3 regions of the Streptosporangium sp. NPDC000095 genome follow, and region 3 is predicted to be linked to each of the others. Evidence: riboswitches for the same ligand, from Rfam matches in the RefSeq annotation. Region 3 holds a riboswitch; each other region holds the start of a gene.
What was found. Region 3 has a riboswitch for cobalamin ahead of cobN (cobaltochelatase subunit CobN). Riboswitches for the same ligand answer to the same signal wherever they lie in the genome.

Region 1 (5,435 bases), on a different contig from region 3:
GGCCAGATCGGCGCGCAGCTCATCGAGGAACTGGCGCGCATCCCCGCCGACGCGGAGCCGGCGAGCGAGTTCCGCTACCGCAGCCCGGTGGTGGAGGCCGACACCCTCTACGTGGCGATCAGTCAGTCGGGCGAGACCTACGACACCCTCGCCGCCGTGCAGGAGCTCAAGCGCAAGGGCGGCAGGGTGCTCGGCATCGTCAACACGGTGGGCAGCGCGATCGCCCGCGAGTGCGACGGCGGCGTCTACCTGCACGCGGGCCCCGAGGTCTCGGTGGCGAGCACCAAGGCGTTCACCTCGACCGCCGTGGCCTTCGCGCTGCTCGCGCTGCACCTGGGCCGGGTGCGCGACCTGTCTCCCGCCGACGGCCGCAGGATCTGCGACGGCCTGCGCAGGCTGCCGGACCAGATCAAGGAGATCCTGGCGCTGGAGCCGCAGATCAAGGAACTGGCGGGCAAGTACGCCGAGTCGCCGAGCATGATGTTCGTGGGCCGGGTGAGGGGCTATCCGGTGGCCCGCGAGGGCGCGCAGAAGCTCAAGGAGATCTCGTACGTGCACGCCGAGGCCTATCCGGCGAGCGAGCTGAAGCACGGACCACTGGCGCTGATCGGCCCGGACATGCCGACGGTGGCGATCGTCCCCGACGACGAGCTGCTGGACAAGAACCTCACCACGCTGGGTGAGATCCGCGCCCGGGGCGGCCGGGTGCTCATGGTGGGCCACCGCGACGCCGACCCCAAGCTCGCCGACGACTGCGTCGTGGTGCCCAAGAACGAGACCGAGCTGGACCCGATCCTGCTCTCGATCCCGCTGCAGCTCTTCGCCTACCACGCGGCGGTGGCCCTGGGCCGCGACGTCGACAAGCCCAGGAACCTGGCCAAGAGCGTCACGGTGGAGTGAGCCCCGCGCCCTTTCCCTCCCCCCACCTCGTCACAGATAGTGATGGGGTACTAACCTGTGGTATGGGGGGTTCTTGGGGGAAGGGGCGCTTATGCGCCGTAGGGGGTTTTTCGCGCTGGCGGCGGGGGTGCTGCTCGCCGCGGGGTGCGGCGCGAACGACGCCGGCTCGGTGGTGAAGCGCCTGCTCCTCCTCGAACCGACCGCCGACGGCCACGGCTGGGACAGGATCGCGGGCAGGCTGGCGACCGTCGCGGTCCAGGCGGGACTGGCGCGTACCGCGATGGCCGTCGAGCGGGGCGGCGCCCTGGGCTCCGCCCCTCGCGACGCGTTCGGCGCCTTCGGTGCCTTCGGCGGCCCCTTCGCGCGAGAGGGCAGGCTGCTCGTCACCGCGATGCCGATGGTGGCGGCCGCGGAGATCGCCAACACCGTCGCCGTGGTGAACGCCGCCACTCCCATCGCCCGCCTGGTCGGCGACTGGGCGGTCCTGGTCGTCCCCGCCGACTCCCGCCTGCTGACCTTCGAGGACTTCGCCGCGGGGTTGCGCCGGAACCCGGCGGGGCTCGCGGTCGGCGGCCGGTCGGAAGGGGGCTCCGAGCACGTGCTCTACGGCATGATCGGCAAGTGCCTCGGGGTGGACACCCGGCTGCTGGAGTATGCCGGATACCTCACCCCCGAGGACGCCGTGGAGGCGCTCCAGGTGGGCCAGGTGGCGGCCCTGCTGGGATCGGCGCGTGCCCTGCGCTCCGAGATCGCCGCGGGCCGTATGCGGCCCCTGGCGGTCTCCTCCGGCGACCGGATCGACGGGATCGACGCGCCGACGCTCAGAGAGGTCGACGTCCGGCTGGAGTACAGCGACTGGTGCGGCCTGCTGGGGCCCAAGGACATGAGCCCGGAGGACAGGGACGCCGCGATCGCCCTGTGCGACAGGCTCGACGCCGCGCCACGCTGGCGCTCCCTGTGCGCGGCCCACGGCTGGAGCCGGGTCTATCTCAGCGGCGACGACTTTCGCCAGTGGCTCGCCACCGAGACGGCCCGCGCCCGCGGTGTGCTTCACGAGCTCGGGCTACTGAAGTCCTCCGACACAACCTGTTGGGGTAGTTGCGTCAGGCGCCCCTAGATGTAGGATCCTGCTCGTTGCTGGTTCGCCCCGCAGGGGGCGAGGCAAGAGGGAACCCGGTGAGATTCCGGGACTGCCCCGCAGCGGTGAACGGGAACGAAAGCCGTCATTGAGCACTGGGTGATCCATACCTGGGAAGCGACGGCCGGTAGGCATGCGCGTTGCGCCCGTGAGTCCGAAGACCTGCCGGTGACGTGAATGTCCAGGGCCTCGTGGGAGGGCCCGCGGAACGAGGCGATCCGGCGTGCCCGGGATCGCTCGCGGACGCGTGCCATCCGGCGGAGCCTGGGGCGAGTCCGATCGAGCGAGGGGCACCAGGTGACACAGGCATTGGCGGAGACCGCGACGGGGAGCACGGCGGCGACCGCGACGGGCGACAGCGGCGTCGAAGGCGCGGTGGTGACCGCGTCGGGCCATCGCGGCACGGGAAACACCGGGAACGCGCGGAGCGCCGCGGTGGCCGCGACGGGCGACGACGGCGCCGGAAGCACCGGGAGCGCCACGGACGCCCGCAGGCTGGCCATCGACGAGGCCGCCGCCCGGGTGATCACCGATCCCGAGAACTCCAGGGTCGCCGCCGCGATGCTGGCCGAGCTGATCGCCGACGAGGCCGCCGAGCACGGCGTCCGCGCCTTCTCCGAGTCCGTCGCCGCGACCCACGAGGCGGGGCTGGTCGCCGACGGGCTCGCGAGGTTCGTGTCCGCCCACGCCGCGGTCCTGGACGCGCTGGTCGATCCGGAGGCGGACGCCAGGTTCGAGTACTTCGGGCTGCGCACCGTCTACGACCGCTACCTGCTGCGCCACCCGAGGACCCGCAAGGTCCTGGAGCGCCCGCAGCACTTCTTCCTGCGGGTGGCCTGCGGCCTGGCCGAGACCGTCGAGGAGGCCGCCGAGCTGTACGCGCTCATGGCCACCCTGTCCTACCTGCCCAGTTCGCCCACGCTGTTCAACTCGGGCTCGCGCAGGCCCCAGCTCTCCTCGTGCTTCCTGCTCGACTCGCCCCGCGACGAGCTGGAGTCCATCTACGAGCGCTACGGGCAGGTCGCGCGGCTGTCGAAGTACGCGGGGGGCATCGGGATCGCCTGGACCAGGGTCCGCTCGCGGGGCTCGCTGATCCGGGGCACCAACGGACACTCCAACGGCATCGTGCCCTGGCTGCGCACGCTCGACTCCAGCGTCGCCGCGGTGAACCAGGGAGGCCGCCGCAAGGGCGCGGCCTGCGTCTACCTGGAGCCCTGGCACGCCGACGTCGAGGAGTTCCTGGAACTGCGCGACAACACCGGCGAGGAGGCCCGCCGCACGCACAACCTGAACCTGGCCAACTGGATCCCCGACGAGTTCATGCGCCGGGTCGAGGCCGACGGCCTCTGGTCGCTGTTCGACCCCAAGGAGGTCCCGCACCTCACCGACCTGTACGGCGCCGCGTTCGACGACGCCTACCGGGCCGCCGAGGCCGAGGGCCGCTTCACCCGGCGGATCCCCGCCCGCACCCTGTACGGGCGGATGATGCGCACGCTCGCCCAGACCGGCAACGGCTGGATGACCTTCAAGGACGCGGCGAACCGTACCTCCAACCAGACGGCGAGGCCCGAGAACGTCATCCACCTGTCGAACCTCTGCACCGAGATCCTGGAGGTCACCGGCGACGCCGAGACCGCCGTCTGCAACCTCGGCTCGATCAACCTCGCCGCCCACCTGTCAGGGGACCTCGAGGACGGGATCGACTGGGCGCGGCTGCGCGCGACGGTCCGTACCGCGGTGCGGTTCCTCGACCGGACCATCGACCTGGGTTTCTACCCGACTCCCGAGGCGGAGGCGGCCAACCGGCGGTGGCGTCCGATCGGGCTCGGCCTGATGGGCCTGGCCGACGTGCTGTTCGCGCTGCGGCTGCCGTTCGACTCGCCGCGCGCGCTGGAGCTGTCCACCCGGATCTCCGAGGAGATCGCGCTCGCCGCCTACCGGACCTCCTCGGACCTGGCCGTCGAGCGTGGCCGCCATCCCTCGTACGAGGAGACCAGGGCCGCCGCCGGGGTGCTGCACCCCGACCACTACGGGGCCGCGACGTCGGCCGCGTGGACGGAGCTCAGGGGGCGGATCGCGGAGACCGGCCTGCGCAACTCGCTGATGATCGCGATCGCGCCGACGGCCACGATCGCCTCCATCGCCGGCTGCTACGAGTGCATCGAGCCGCAGGTCTCCAACGTCTTCAAGCGCGAGACCCTCTCGGGGGAGTTCCTCCAGGTCAACCGCTATCTCGTCCGCGACCTCCAGGCCCGCGGCCTGTGGACGGCGCCGATCCGCGACGCGATCAAGCGCGCCGACGGCTCGGTCCAGGACATCCCCGAGATCCCCGCCGACCTGCGGCTGCTCTACCGGACCGCCTGGGAGCTGCCGCAGAAGGCGCTGATCGACCTGGCCGCCGCGCGCACCCCGTACATCGACCAGTCGCAGTCGCTGAACCTCTTCATGGCCACGCCGACCATCGGCAAGCTCTCCTCGATGTACGCCTACGCGTGGAAGTCGGGCCTGAAGACCACCTACTACCTGCGCTCGCGCCCGGCCACCCGGATCGCGCAGGCCACCGTGGCGGCCCCGGCGGAACGGGCCGCGGCCGAGCCCGGGGCGGTGTCCGGGGTCGTGTCCGAAGTCGTGTCCGAGGCCGTCGCCTGCTCCCTGGAGAACCCCGAGTACTGCGACGCCTGCCAGTAGCCGTCCGGTCCGTCGACAGCCCTCAGCAGTCCTCAGCAGCCTTCAGAAAGGCGATTCTTCCGATGTTGCTCGACCCCGGCATGGATCTCACCCTGCGGCCGATGCGCTACCCGGAGTTCTACGAGCGCTACCGGGCCGCGATCCGCAACACCTGGACGGTCGAGGAGGTGGACCTCACCTCCGACCTGGCGGACCTGGCGAGGATGACGCCCGAGGAGCGTCACCTGATCAACCGTCTCGTGGCCTTCTTCGCCACCGGCGACTCGATCGTGGCCAACAACCTCGTCCTCAACCTCTACCAGCACCTCAACGCCCCCGAGGCGCGCCTGTACCTCAGCAGGCAGCTGTTCGAGGAGGCGGTGCACGTCCAGTTCTACCTCACCCTGCTGGACACCTACCTGCCCGATCCCGACGAGCGGGTCAAGGCGTTCGCCGCGGTCGAGCACATCCCCTCGATCCGCGACAAGGCGGAGTTCTGCTTCCGCTGGATCGACTCGCTCGGCGGGCTGACCCGGCTGGAGACGAGGGAGGACCGGCGGGCGTTCCTGCTCAACCTGATCTGCTTCGCGGCGTGCATCGAGGGGCTGTTCTTCTACGGGGCCTTCGCCTACGTCTACTGGTTCCGCTCCCGGGGCCTGCTCGGCGGCCTGGCCACCGGGACGAACTGGGTCTTCCGCGACGAGTCCATGCACATGGAGTTCGCCTTCGG
Region 2 (5,435 bases), on a different contig from region 3:
CGACTGGGCCCGCATCTCCGGCAAGAAGGGCGAGCGGATCGTCTACATCCGCACCCTCGTGACGGGCAAGCAGGGCACGGAGGCCGGACGCTCCATCGACACGGTGGCCAACACCGGTCAGTACCTGTAACCACGTGTGACCGGCGGCGCGGTTCCCCTCGTGGGGCCGCGCCGTCGGCGTCGCCGTGTCTGCCGCGACACACTCGACAGCCTGTGGCTTTTGTTGCGTTTAAACCTTTTTGTCCTCGGGGGGTCGGCTCTCCTTTCACAGCCGCCCCAGAAATGGCCGGAAATAGACAGCCGTCACGGGGAACCCGAATGATCGAGACGCCGTCCAAGTGGCGTGCGTGAACATTCCGGTCCGGCCGCCCGGTGAACGGCACGGGGTCTCGCGAGGCGCTTCGGGGAAGCGGCCGCCTCGCCGAACTCGATCTCCTGCGCTTCCTCGCCGCCATCGCGGTGCTCGCCTTCCACTACTTCATCGCCTTCGCCTCGGTGTGGGGCGACCGCCCTGCCGAACTGTTCCCGGCGATCTCCACCGTCTCCGGGCTCGGCATCCTCGGCGTCGAGCTGTTCTTCATGATCAGCGGGTTCGTGATCCTGATGAGCATCTGGGGGCGGAGCCTGGGGGCGTTCGCCCTCTCCCGGCTGGTGCGGCTCTACCCCGCCTACTGGGTCAGCGTGGCCGTCACCGCCGCGGTGTACGGGCTGACCGCCGCCACGGCCCTGGACCCCAAGCTCAGCCTCGGCGAGTACGGGATCAACCTCACGATGCTCCAGCGGGCCCTCGGCGTCTACGACGCCAACGGCGTCTACTGGTCGCTCTGGGTGGAACTCCGCTTCTACGTACTGATCTCGATCCTGGTGATCTTCGGGGTGACGCTCAACCGCTGCCTGGTCTTCATGGGCGTCTGGCTGCTGGCGGCCGGGTTCTTCGCCGGGAGCGACGAGGCGTGGGTCGAGCTCGTGGTCATGCCCAAGTACGCGGCGTACTTCGTCGGAGGCATGGCGTTCTTCCTGATGACGAGGTTCGGTCCCAGGCTCGTCCTGTGGTGCCTGGCCGGGATCAGCGGCGGCCTGGCCGTGAGCGCGGCGATCGACCGGGTGGCCGGGCGCGTCGAGAAGGTCGGCTACGCCGCGATGCCCGTGCCCGAGTGGGCCGTGGTCGCCACCGTGGTCGGTTTCTACGTGCTCATGGCCATGGTGGCGCTGGGATGGCTGGGATGGCTGCGCTGGCGCGGCCTGGTCGTCCTGGGCGCGCTCACCTACCCGCTCTACCTGTTCCACACCCCGGCCGCGGTCCTGATCGTCCCCGCGCTGCGGGACGTGCTGCCGCCCCCGCTGACCGCCCTGGTCACGGTGCTGGCCGCGACGGCGTTCTCCTATCTGGTGTACCGGGTGGCCGAGCGTCCGCTTCAGGAGTTCGTCAAATCCGTGCGGCGGAGAAGGGCCGCATCCCCGTCCCCGTCACAGCTCCCCGCGCTCTCCTCGATCCCCCTCGCAACGGGCGAAAAGGCTTCGGTGCCATAACTGTCCGACCACCGGGCATAGTGAAGGGTCTAGGGTCGGGAATAGATACCACGGAGAGAAACAGTCCCTGACGAACAGAGGGTGCGCATGACGGTACGGCGGGTGATGGGCATCGAGACCGAATACGGCATCTCCGTGCCCGGACAGCCGGGGGCCAACGCGATGGTGACCTCCTCTCAGGTCGTGAACGCCTATCTGGCGGCCTCGGCCGCCAGGGCACGGCGCGCGCGATGGGACTTCGAGGAGGAGAACCCGTTGCGGGACGCACGGGGGTTCGACCTCGCGCGGGAGGTGGCGGACCAGAGCCAGCTGACCGACGAGGACCTCGGCCTGGCGAACGTGATTCTCACCAACGGGGCCCGGTTGTACGTGGACCACGCCCATCCCGAATACTCCACACCCGAGTGCACCAATCCTCGGGCGGCGGTGATCTGGGACAAGGCGGGCGAACGGGTGATGCACGACGCGGCGGTTCGCGCCTCGGCGATGCCAGCCAACGCCCCGATCCAGCTCTACAAGAACAACACCGACAACAAGGGCGCCTCCTACGGCTGCCATGAGAACTACCTCATGCGCCGGGCCACCTCGTTCGCCGACATCGTCAGACACCTGACGCCGTTCTTCGTCTCCCGGCAGGTCGTCACCGGCGCGGGCAAGGTCGGCATCGGTCAGGACTCACGGGGCGAGGGTTTCCAGATCAGCCAGCGGGCCGACTTCTTCGAGGTCGAGGTGGGGCTGGAGACGACGCTCAAGCGGCCGATCATCAACACCCGGGACGAACCCCACGCCGACCCGGAGAAATACCGTCGCCTGCACGTCATCATCGGTGACGCCAACATGTCGGAGATCTCGACCTACCTGAAGCTGGGGTCCACCGCGCTCGTCCTGGCGATGATCGAGGATGGCTACTTCACCCGCGACCTCGCCGTGGACAACCCCGTCCAGGCCCTGCGCGCGGTCTCACACGACCCCACGCTCAAGTACGAGATCTCCATGCGCGACGGCCGCAAGCTGACGGCGGTGCAGCTCCAGATGGAATACCTGGAGCTCGCGCGCAAGTATGCCGAGGAGCGCAGCGCCAACGGCCTGGACGAGCCCACCAAGGACATCCTGGAGCGCTGGGAGTCGGTCCTCACCCGCCTGGCGGAGGATCCGATGCAGCTGTCCGGCGAGCTCGACTGGGTGGCCAAGCTGGAGCTTCTGGAGGGATACCGGACCCGTGACGGCCTTCCCTGGTCGCATCCGCGTCTGCAGCTCGTCGATCTCCAGTACTCCGACATCCGTCCCGACCGAGGGCTCTACAACCGGCTGGTCGCCCGGGGCCGCATGCAGCGCCTGGTGACCGAGGAGGAGGTCCAGAGGGCCATCGAGGTGCCGCCCAACGACACCCGGGCCTACTTCCGAGGCCGCTGCCTGAGCCAGTACAGCGAGTCGGTGGCCGCGGCCTCCTGGGACTCGGTCATCTTCGACATCCCCGGCCGTGAGTCGCTGCAGCGCGTCCCCACCCTTGAGCCGCTGCGCGGCACCAAGGCCCACGTGGGCGAGCTGTTCGACCGCTGCCGTACCGCCGCTGAGCTGGTGACGGCGCTCACCGGCGAGCAGTGACGTGCTGAGCGGGGCCTGAGAAGGGCCTGAGAGGGGGAGGTGGCCCGGCCGGGCCGCCTCCCCCTCTTCGCGCCTACCGGATCCCGTCAAACCGGACACCTGGATTGACGGGGGACGGAGATTCGGGATACGTTCCGGGTGCTTTGTGGCGGTGCGAGGGAAATCCGGTGAAATTCCGGTGCGGTCGCGCCACTGTAATCCGGCCCGCGAGGGCCGGGAGCCAGGTCACACTCGGCCGCCACCGACCTACGAAAAGGGACGCGTCAATCCCGGAGGAGGTGGCCGTGAGCCAGATCTCGGCACCGCACACCCAGCCCATCCCATGGCACTCGCTCACCCGCTGGCTGCTCGCCGTACCGGCGCTGCTGCTTCTCGCCTATCTGGTCACCTTCGACCAGGGGGCGATCTCCCAGGCGGGAAACTACCTGCACGAACTCATGCACGACGGACGTCACCTGCTCGGCGTACCGTGCCACTGAGCCGCAGGTGATCTCCAAACTCATCGTCCGGGGCCTCGTCGCCGGACTGCTCGCAGGGCTGCTCGCGGCCGTCTTCGCCTACACCGTCGGCGAACCACGCATCGACCAGGCCATCGCGCTCGAGGAGGCGGCCGCGGCCGCCTCCTCGGCCGAACCACACGACGACACCGGGACCGCCGCCCACTCCCACGACGACGAGGAGGAGGCCCTCGTCAGCAGGGACGGGCAGCGTTTCGGGCTCTTCCTCGCCCTCGGCCTGTACGGCCTGGCGATCGGGGGACTGTTCTCCCTCGTCTACGCGGCCGTACGCGGCCGGGCGGGACCTCGCTCGGAACCGGTGCTCGCGGTCACGCTCGCCGCCGCCGCGTTCACCTCCGTCGTCCTCATCCCTTTCATGAAATATCCCGCCAACCCACCGGCGGTCGGTGACCCGGAGACGATCGACCAGCGCACCGTGCTCTATCTGGTCGCCGTGGCCATCGGGATCCTCGCCGTCGCCGCCGGCACCGCCGCCCACCGCTACGCCTCGCGGAGTGAACCGTGGGTGCGCTGGCTGTCGGCGGGCGCCGCCTTCCTGGTCCCCGTCGTCGCGGCCTGGATCCTCCTGCCGGAGATCTCGGAGGTGCCCCAGGGCTTCCCCGCCGATCTCCTGTGGGACTTCCGGATCGCCTCGATAGGAACCCAGGCGGTCTTCTGGGCCGGTGTCGGCGCGCTGTTCGCCTTCGCCGCACGCAGGCGCGGCCCGGTGTGACGACCCCCTCGGGGGTCACCCGCCTGCTCCTGGTCTGCCACGCCTCCACCTCGGCGACGGCGCGGGCCGCGTTCCCCGTCGACGAACCACTCGACGAACGCGGCCTGCGCCGGGCCGAGAGGATGGCGCGGTACCTCGGCTGGGCAGACCCCGGTCCCGCGGCCTGCCCGGCCGAGCTGCGCTGCGTTCAGACGGCGGCGGCGCTCGGCCTGCGGGCGGAGCACGACCCGCTGCTCGCCGACTGCGACCACGGCCGCTGGAGTGGCATGACGCTCGGCGAGGTCGAGGCCGCGGAGCCCGAGGCGCTCGCCTCCTGGCTCGGCGATCCGGGCGCGGCGCCGCACGGCGGGGAGTCGATCACCGCGCTCCTCGCCAGGGTTTCCGGCTGGCTCGCCCTCCGTACTCCCGGCAGGGCCGTCGCGATCACCCATCCGGCGGTCATCCGTGCCGCGGTCGTCCACGTCCTCGGCGCCCCCGCCCGCTCCTTCTGGCGCGTCGACGTCGCGCCGCTGGCCCGGGTGGCACTCACCGGGCGCGGCGGGCGCTGGCGGCTCAGCCACCTCCCCTGACGGCGCGACCACCCGACGACGTGAACGCGATGAACATCCCGACGATGCGAAGGAGATCCCAAGGTGCGCAACCCCCGCTATCCCTTCACCGCGATCGTGGGGCTGGAGGACCTGAAACTCGCGCTGATCCTCAACGCGGTCTCCCCTCGCGTCGGGGGAGTACTGGTCAGAGGGGAGAAGGGCACCGCCAAGTCCACGATCGTGCGGGCGCTGGCCGCTCTCCTGCCGCCTGTCGAGGTGGTGACCGGTTGCCGGTTCTCCTGCGACCCCGCCGCCCTCGACCCCGGCTGTCCCGACGGGCCACACGGGTCACACGAGGCCCCCGAGGGACCGGCGGCCCGGTCCATCAGACCCGCCCGCCTGGTCGAGCTGCCCGTCGGCGCCTCCGAGGACCGCCTCGTCGGCTCCCTCGACATCGAGCGGGCCCTCACCGAGGGCGTGAAATCCTTCGAACCCGGTCTCCTCGCGGGCGCCCACCGGGGTGTCCTGTACGTCGACGAG
Region 3 (5,435 bases):
GGGAGCGGCCACCGAGCGGGCGATGCTGCGGCCGTGGCGGGCACTGTGGAAGGCGATCACGTCCGCCTCGCCGATCAGGCGGGCGGCCTTGACGGTCACCAGCTCGGGGTCGCCGGGGCCGAGTCCCACGCCCCACAGCCGTCCGGTCACGCGTGTGCTCACGTCGTCGCTCACTCCTCCTCGCTCGCGATCGCGTTGACCGCGGCGGCGGTCATCGCGCTTCCGCCCCGGCGTCCGTTCACGACGAGGTGTTCCAACCTCGCCGGGTGCTCAGCGAGGGCCTGTTTGGACTCGGCGGCGCCGATGAAGCCGACCGGGACGCCGAGTACGGCGGCCGGGCGGCCCGCGCCCTCCTCGACCATCTCCAGCAGCCGGAACAGCGCGGTCGGCGCGTTGCCGATCGCGACCACCGAGCCCTGGAGCCTGTCGCGCCACAGTTCCAGTGCCGCGGCGCTGCGGGTGGTGCCCAGCCGCGCGGCGAGCTCCGGCACGCGGGGGTCGCCGAGGGTGCAGATCACCTCGTTGCCCGCGGGAAGGCGGCGCCGGGTCACCCCCGAGGCGACCATCATGGCGTCGCAGAGCACCGGAGCGCCCGCCTGGAGCGCCTCGCGCGCCGAGGCCACGACACCGGGCGACCAGCGCAGGTCGCTCACCAGGTCGACCATCCCGCAGGCGTGGATCATACGGACCGCGACCCGGGCGACGTCTGCGGGCAGGCCGTCCAGGTCGGCTTCCGCGCGGATGGTGGCGAAGGAGCGGCGGTAGATCTCCGCGCCGTCGCGGACGTAGTCGATCACATTTCCCCTCTGGCGGCCGCCACCGCGGCCGCGGTCTCCTCGATGCCGGAGCAGGTCAGGGCGGTGCCGTCCAGTTCCAGGCGGTAACCGTCACCGGTGGCGATCACGTCCGCGACCCGTCCCCTCGGGCGGCCGCAGCGCCTGGCGCAGCCCGCCCAGTGCACGGGGAGCGTATCGGTGCCCGGCCCCATCGTGGACGGCGGGGCCATGCCGATGGCGGTGGCGGCGTCGGCCTGGACGTCGGCGAGGGATTTGGCGCAGCCGGGGCGGCCGGTGCAGGCCGTCACACCGATCCAGGGGGAGGCGGGGTCGACGACCAGCCCGGCGGCCTCCAGACGGGCGGCCGTGCCCGTGACCTCGGCGCGGTCCAGGCCGGGCAGGACCACACCGCGCCATGGCGTGAGCCGGATCTCCCCGCCCGAGGCGGCGTCGGCGAGCAGGAGTGCCTGCGCGGAGGTCAGCCGTCCCAGGGGGATCGCCACCCCGAGCGTCACCCGCGAGCCCTCGCTTCGGGGATCGTCCGGGTCCCCGTCCTCGACTCCGTGGCGGGGACTGTTTCCGGGGCCTGTCTCTCCGGTGACGCCGGTTCGGTTCCCTCGCCGGTCCGTGCTCTCGAAGACGCCGACCGGCCCGGAGGTCACGACGTGCGGTCTCACCGGTTCGAAGGGGGGTGTGTCGGGGAGTCCGAGAGCGGTTCGCATCCGGGTGGCGATCCGGGAGGGCCCGTCGGGAAGTTCGGCGATCCGCCAGGCGGTGACGTCCCGGGTGGCCAGTTCGTCGAGGAACGCCTCGGCGGTGGCGAGCAGGACGGTCACGGCTTCGTCGAGCGGTACGCGCAGGCCGGTGTCGGTTCCGGCGAGGAGCAGCGCGGCCGCGTCCGGTGCCGTGGGCAGGATCGTGGCGTCCGCGCCCAGGCCGGCCACGTCTCCCCGTCCGTCGTCGAGGGCGAACATGAACCGTCCCGGCAGGGCGGCGAGGGCCGGGCGAGCACACAGTCGTCGATCCAGTTCGCCGATCAGAGGGGTGATGTCGGCGATCCCACGGCCGTTCGTTTTCGTGCCGTTCGGAGCATCCCCGCCGTTCGGTCCGCTCGGCCTGCTTGGCTCGTTGATTCCGCTTGGTTCGGGGGGTCCGGTTGGTCTGTTCGGTCTGCCGAATTTGTTTGGTTCGGCCGATCCAGCCGGTCTGCCGGGTTCGTTTGGTTCGGCCGGTCCGTCCACTCCGGTCAGCGGGGAGGCGAGGATGTTGCGGATGCGCTCGTGTGTCGCCGAGGGCAGCAGGCCCGCTCTCGCCATCCGCGCGGCGAATCCGTTTTCCGGACCGCTTTCTGGATTCTCCGGCCCGAGACCGCGCACCTGGACGTTCGCCCGGGAGGTGAGCTCGATGACGCCGTTGCCGTACGCCGTGGCGGCGTCGGCGAGTTCGCGCAGCTGGTAGGGGGTGAGGCGACCTCCGGGTATGCGGACGCGGGCCAGGCCGCCGTCCGCGGCGGGGTGGACCTGGAGGGCCCCGGGGCACGCGTCGAGTCGCGATCGTCCGGAAAAGTCGGCAATGGACACTCAGAGGATGTTAATGCCAGTTTCTTGCAATGCCCCGGACTGCCGTAGTGTCATCGATGGCGACGGCAAGGGAGGAAGCCGGTGTGAATCCGGCGCGGTCCCGCCACTGTAACCGGGGAGCGAACCCCACCCGGGCCACTGTCCGACGAAGGACGGGAAGGCCGGGGTGAGCACCGATCCGGGAGCCAGGAGACTCCAGCCGTCGTGGCCGACGACGACCCGGGGCGAGGACCCCGAGGGAGGAAGCTCCGTGCGCTTTTCGCCGTTCCCCCGCCACACCGCGACATCGCCGTTCCCCCGCTACGACGCGGCATCGCGGTCGCCGCATCACGGTGTGACACCGCCGTTCCCGCGTCACACCGCGACGTCGCCGCTCTCCCGCCGCATCGCGGCTCCCGCGGGCCGTACCGCCACTCCTCTGCCGGGGTGTGGCGCGTGATCCTGCTGCTCTCGACCTCCGACACCGACCTGCTGAGCGCCCGCGCGAGCGGCGCGGACTACCGGCTCGGCAACCCCGCCAGACTCACCGCCGCCGACCTCCCGCCGCTGCTGGAGGGCGCCGACCTGGTCGTGGTCCGCCTGCTCGGCGGGCGCCGCGCCTGGGAGGAGGGGCTGGACGCGCTGCTCGCCGGACCCCGGCCCGTCGTCGTCCTCGGCGGCGAGCAGGCGCCGGACGCCGAGCTGATGGAGCTGTCCACCGTGCCCGGCGGGGTCTGCGCCGAGGCGCACGCCTACCTCGCCCACGGCGGCCCGGCCAACCTGACCGAGCTGCATCACTTCCTGTCCGACACGCTGCTGCTCACCGGCCACGGGTTCGCCGCGCCCGAGCCCACCCCCACCTGGGGAACGCTCGCGCGCGAGACGCGCGGCCAGGACGGACCCGTCGTCGGGGTGCTCTACTACCGGGCCCACCACGTGGCGGGGAACACCGCCTTCGTCGAAGTGCTCTGCTCGGCGATCGAGGACGCGGGCGCGCGGGCGCTGCCGGTGTACTGCGCCTCGCTGCGCACCGCGGAACCCGGCCTGCTGGAGGTCCTGCGCACGGTGGACGCCCTGGTGGTGACCGTGCTCGCCGCGGGCGGCACCCGCCCGGCGACCGCGTCGGCGGGCGGGGACGACGAGGCATGGGACGTCGGCGCGCTCGCCGAGCTGGACGTGCCGATCCTGCAGGGGTTGTGCCTGACGAGCAGCCGGGCCTCCTGGGAGGAGAACGACGACGGCCTGTCCCCGCTGGACGCCGCCACCCAGGTCGCGATCCCCGAGTTCGACGGACGGATCATCACGGTGCCGTTCTCCTTCAAGGAGATCGACGAGGACGGGCTCACCGTCTACGTGGCCGACCCCGAGCGGGCCTCGCGGGTGGCGGGCATCGCGGTGCGCCACGCCGCGCTGCGGCACATCCCGCCCGCCGAGCGGCGGCTGGTGCTGATGCTGTCGGCCTATCCCACCAAGCACGCGCGCATCGGCAACGCCGTCGGCCTGGACACCCCGGCCAGCCTGGTACGGCTGCTGGCCGCGCTCCGCGAGCGCGGTTACGACATCGGCGCCGAGGACGAGCTGCCCGGGGTGAGCGGGCAGGACGGCGACGCGCTCATTCACGCGCTGATCGCCGCGGGCGGGCAGGACCAGGACTGGCTCACCGAGGAACAGCTCGCGGGAAACCCGGTGCGCATCGCGGCGAGCCGGTACGCCGAGTGGTACGCCACCCTCCCCGCGGACCTGCGCGCCCGGATGGAGGAGCACTGGGGCCCGGCGCCCGGCGAGCTGTTCGTGGACCGCTCACGCGATCCCGAGGGCGAGATCGTGCTGGCCGCGCTGCGCTCCGGCAACGTGGTGGTCATGGTGCAGCCGCCGCGCGGCTTCGGCGAGAATCCCATCGCGATCTACCACGATCCCGACCTGCCGCCCAGCCACCACTACCTGGCCGCCTACCGCTGGCTGGCCGACGGCTTCGGCGCGCACGCCGTGGTCCACGTGGGCAAGCACGGCAACCTGGAGTGGCTGCCCGGCAAGTCGGCGGGCCTGTCGGCCTCCTGCGGCCCGGACGCCGCGCTCGGCGACCTGCCGCTCGTCTACCCGTTCCTGGTGAACGACCCGGGCGAGGGCACCCAGGCCAAGCGCCGCGCCCACGCCACCCTGGTCGACCACCTCGTCCCGCCGATGGCCCGCGCCGACAGCTACGGGGACATGGCCAGGCTGGAGCAGCTCCTCGACGAGCACGCCTCCATCGCGGCGATGGACCCGGCCAAGCTGCCCGCGATCCGCGCCCAGATCTGGACGCTCATCCAGGCCGCCAGGCTCGACCACGACCTCGGGGTCGCCGACCGTCCCCACGACGCCGAGTTCGACGACTTCCTGCTGCACATCGACGGCTGGCTGTGCGAGGTCAAGGACGTTCAGATCCGCGACGGCCTGCACGTGCTGGGAGCCGCCCCCGAAGGGGGGCCGCGCGTCGACCTGGTCCTGGCCATGCTTCGCGCCCGGCAGATGTGGGCGGGTGGCGAGGCGCTCGTCGGGTTGCGCGAGGCACTGGGCCTGGCCGAGGACGGCAGCGCGGGACGGATCGGTGTCGACGACGCCGAGACCCTGGCCCGAGCCCTGGTCGAGGCGATGGAACACCGCGGCTGGGACCCGGCCGCGGCAGGGGAGGTGACCGCCGAGGTCCTGGGCCGGGCCGACGACACCGGCCGCGACGACGCCAGCGCCTCGGCGGGCCCGGCCGGAGTGACCGGCCGGGGCGGCGGATCCGGGGTGCCCGCCGCGGCCGACGTACGCGGTGCGAACCTGGGGGAGGTGGAGCGGATCCTGCGGTTCGCCGCCGTCGAGGTCGTGCCCCGGCTGGCGCGCACCACCGACGAGATCGACGCGATCCTGCACGCTCTCGACGGCGGCTACGTGCCCGCCGGGCCGAGCGGTTCGCCGCTGCGCGGGCTGATCAACGTGCTGCCCACCGGCCGCAACTTCTACTCGGTCGATCCCAAGGCCGTGCCGAGCAGACTGGCGTGGGAGACCGGCCAGGCGATGGCCGACTCCCTGCTGGAGCGCTACCGCGCCGACACCGGCGACTGGCCGCGTTCGG

Region 1: it holds a riboswitch for cobalamin, as region 3 does, so the genes downstream of both, ACFY3V_RS11890 (ribonucleoside-diphosphate reductase subunit alpha) here and cobN (cobaltochelatase subunit CobN) in region 3, are expected to answer to the same signal.
Region 2: it holds a riboswitch for cobalamin, as region 3 does, so the genes downstream of both, ACFY3V_RS21110 (CbtB-domain containing protein) here and cobN (cobaltochelatase subunit CobN) in region 3, are expected to answer to the same signal.

What each region holds. Positions count from the first base shown of each region.
Region 1 is NZ_JBIAZS010000004.1:233,270-238,704, reverse strand. Features, by position in the region: gene glmS (glutamine--fructose-6-phosphate transaminase (isomerizing)) at 1-900, shown strand, start outside; gene ACFY3V_RS11895 (tripartite tricarboxylate transporter substrate-binding protein) at 992-2,017, shown strand; cobalamin riboswitch at 2,022-2,223, shown strand; gene ACFY3V_RS11890 (ribonucleoside-diphosphate reductase subunit alpha) at 2,336-4,726, shown strand; gene ACFY3V_RS11885 (ribonucleotide-diphosphate reductase subunit beta) at 4,789-5,435, shown strand, end outside.
Region 2 is NZ_JBIAZS010000009.1:133,428-138,862, reverse strand. Features, by position in the region: gene arc (proteasome ATPase) at 1-130, shown strand, start outside; gene ACFY3V_RS21120 (acyltransferase) at 373-1,530, shown strand; gene dop (depupylase/deamidase Dop) at 1,618-3,135, shown strand; cobalamin riboswitch at 3,255-3,385, shown strand; gene ACFY3V_RS21110 (CbtB-domain containing protein) at 3,420-3,614, shown strand; gene ACFY3V_RS21105 (CbtA family protein) at 3,622-4,365, shown strand; gene ACFY3V_RS21100 (histidine phosphatase family protein) at 4,362-4,934, shown strand; gene ACFY3V_RS21095 (VWA domain-containing protein) at 4,998-5,435, shown strand, end outside.
Region 3 is NZ_JBIAZS010000016.1:82,946-88,380, forward strand. Features, by position in the region: gene ACFY3V_RS30265 (precorrin-2 C(20)-methyltransferase) at 1-150, opposite strand, end outside; gene ACFY3V_RS30270 (precorrin-8X methylmutase) at 171-797, opposite strand; gene ACFY3V_RS30275 (precorrin-3B synthase) at 794-2,356, opposite strand; cobalamin riboswitch at 2,378-2,573, shown strand; gene cobN (cobaltochelatase subunit CobN) at 2,792-5,435, shown strand, end outside.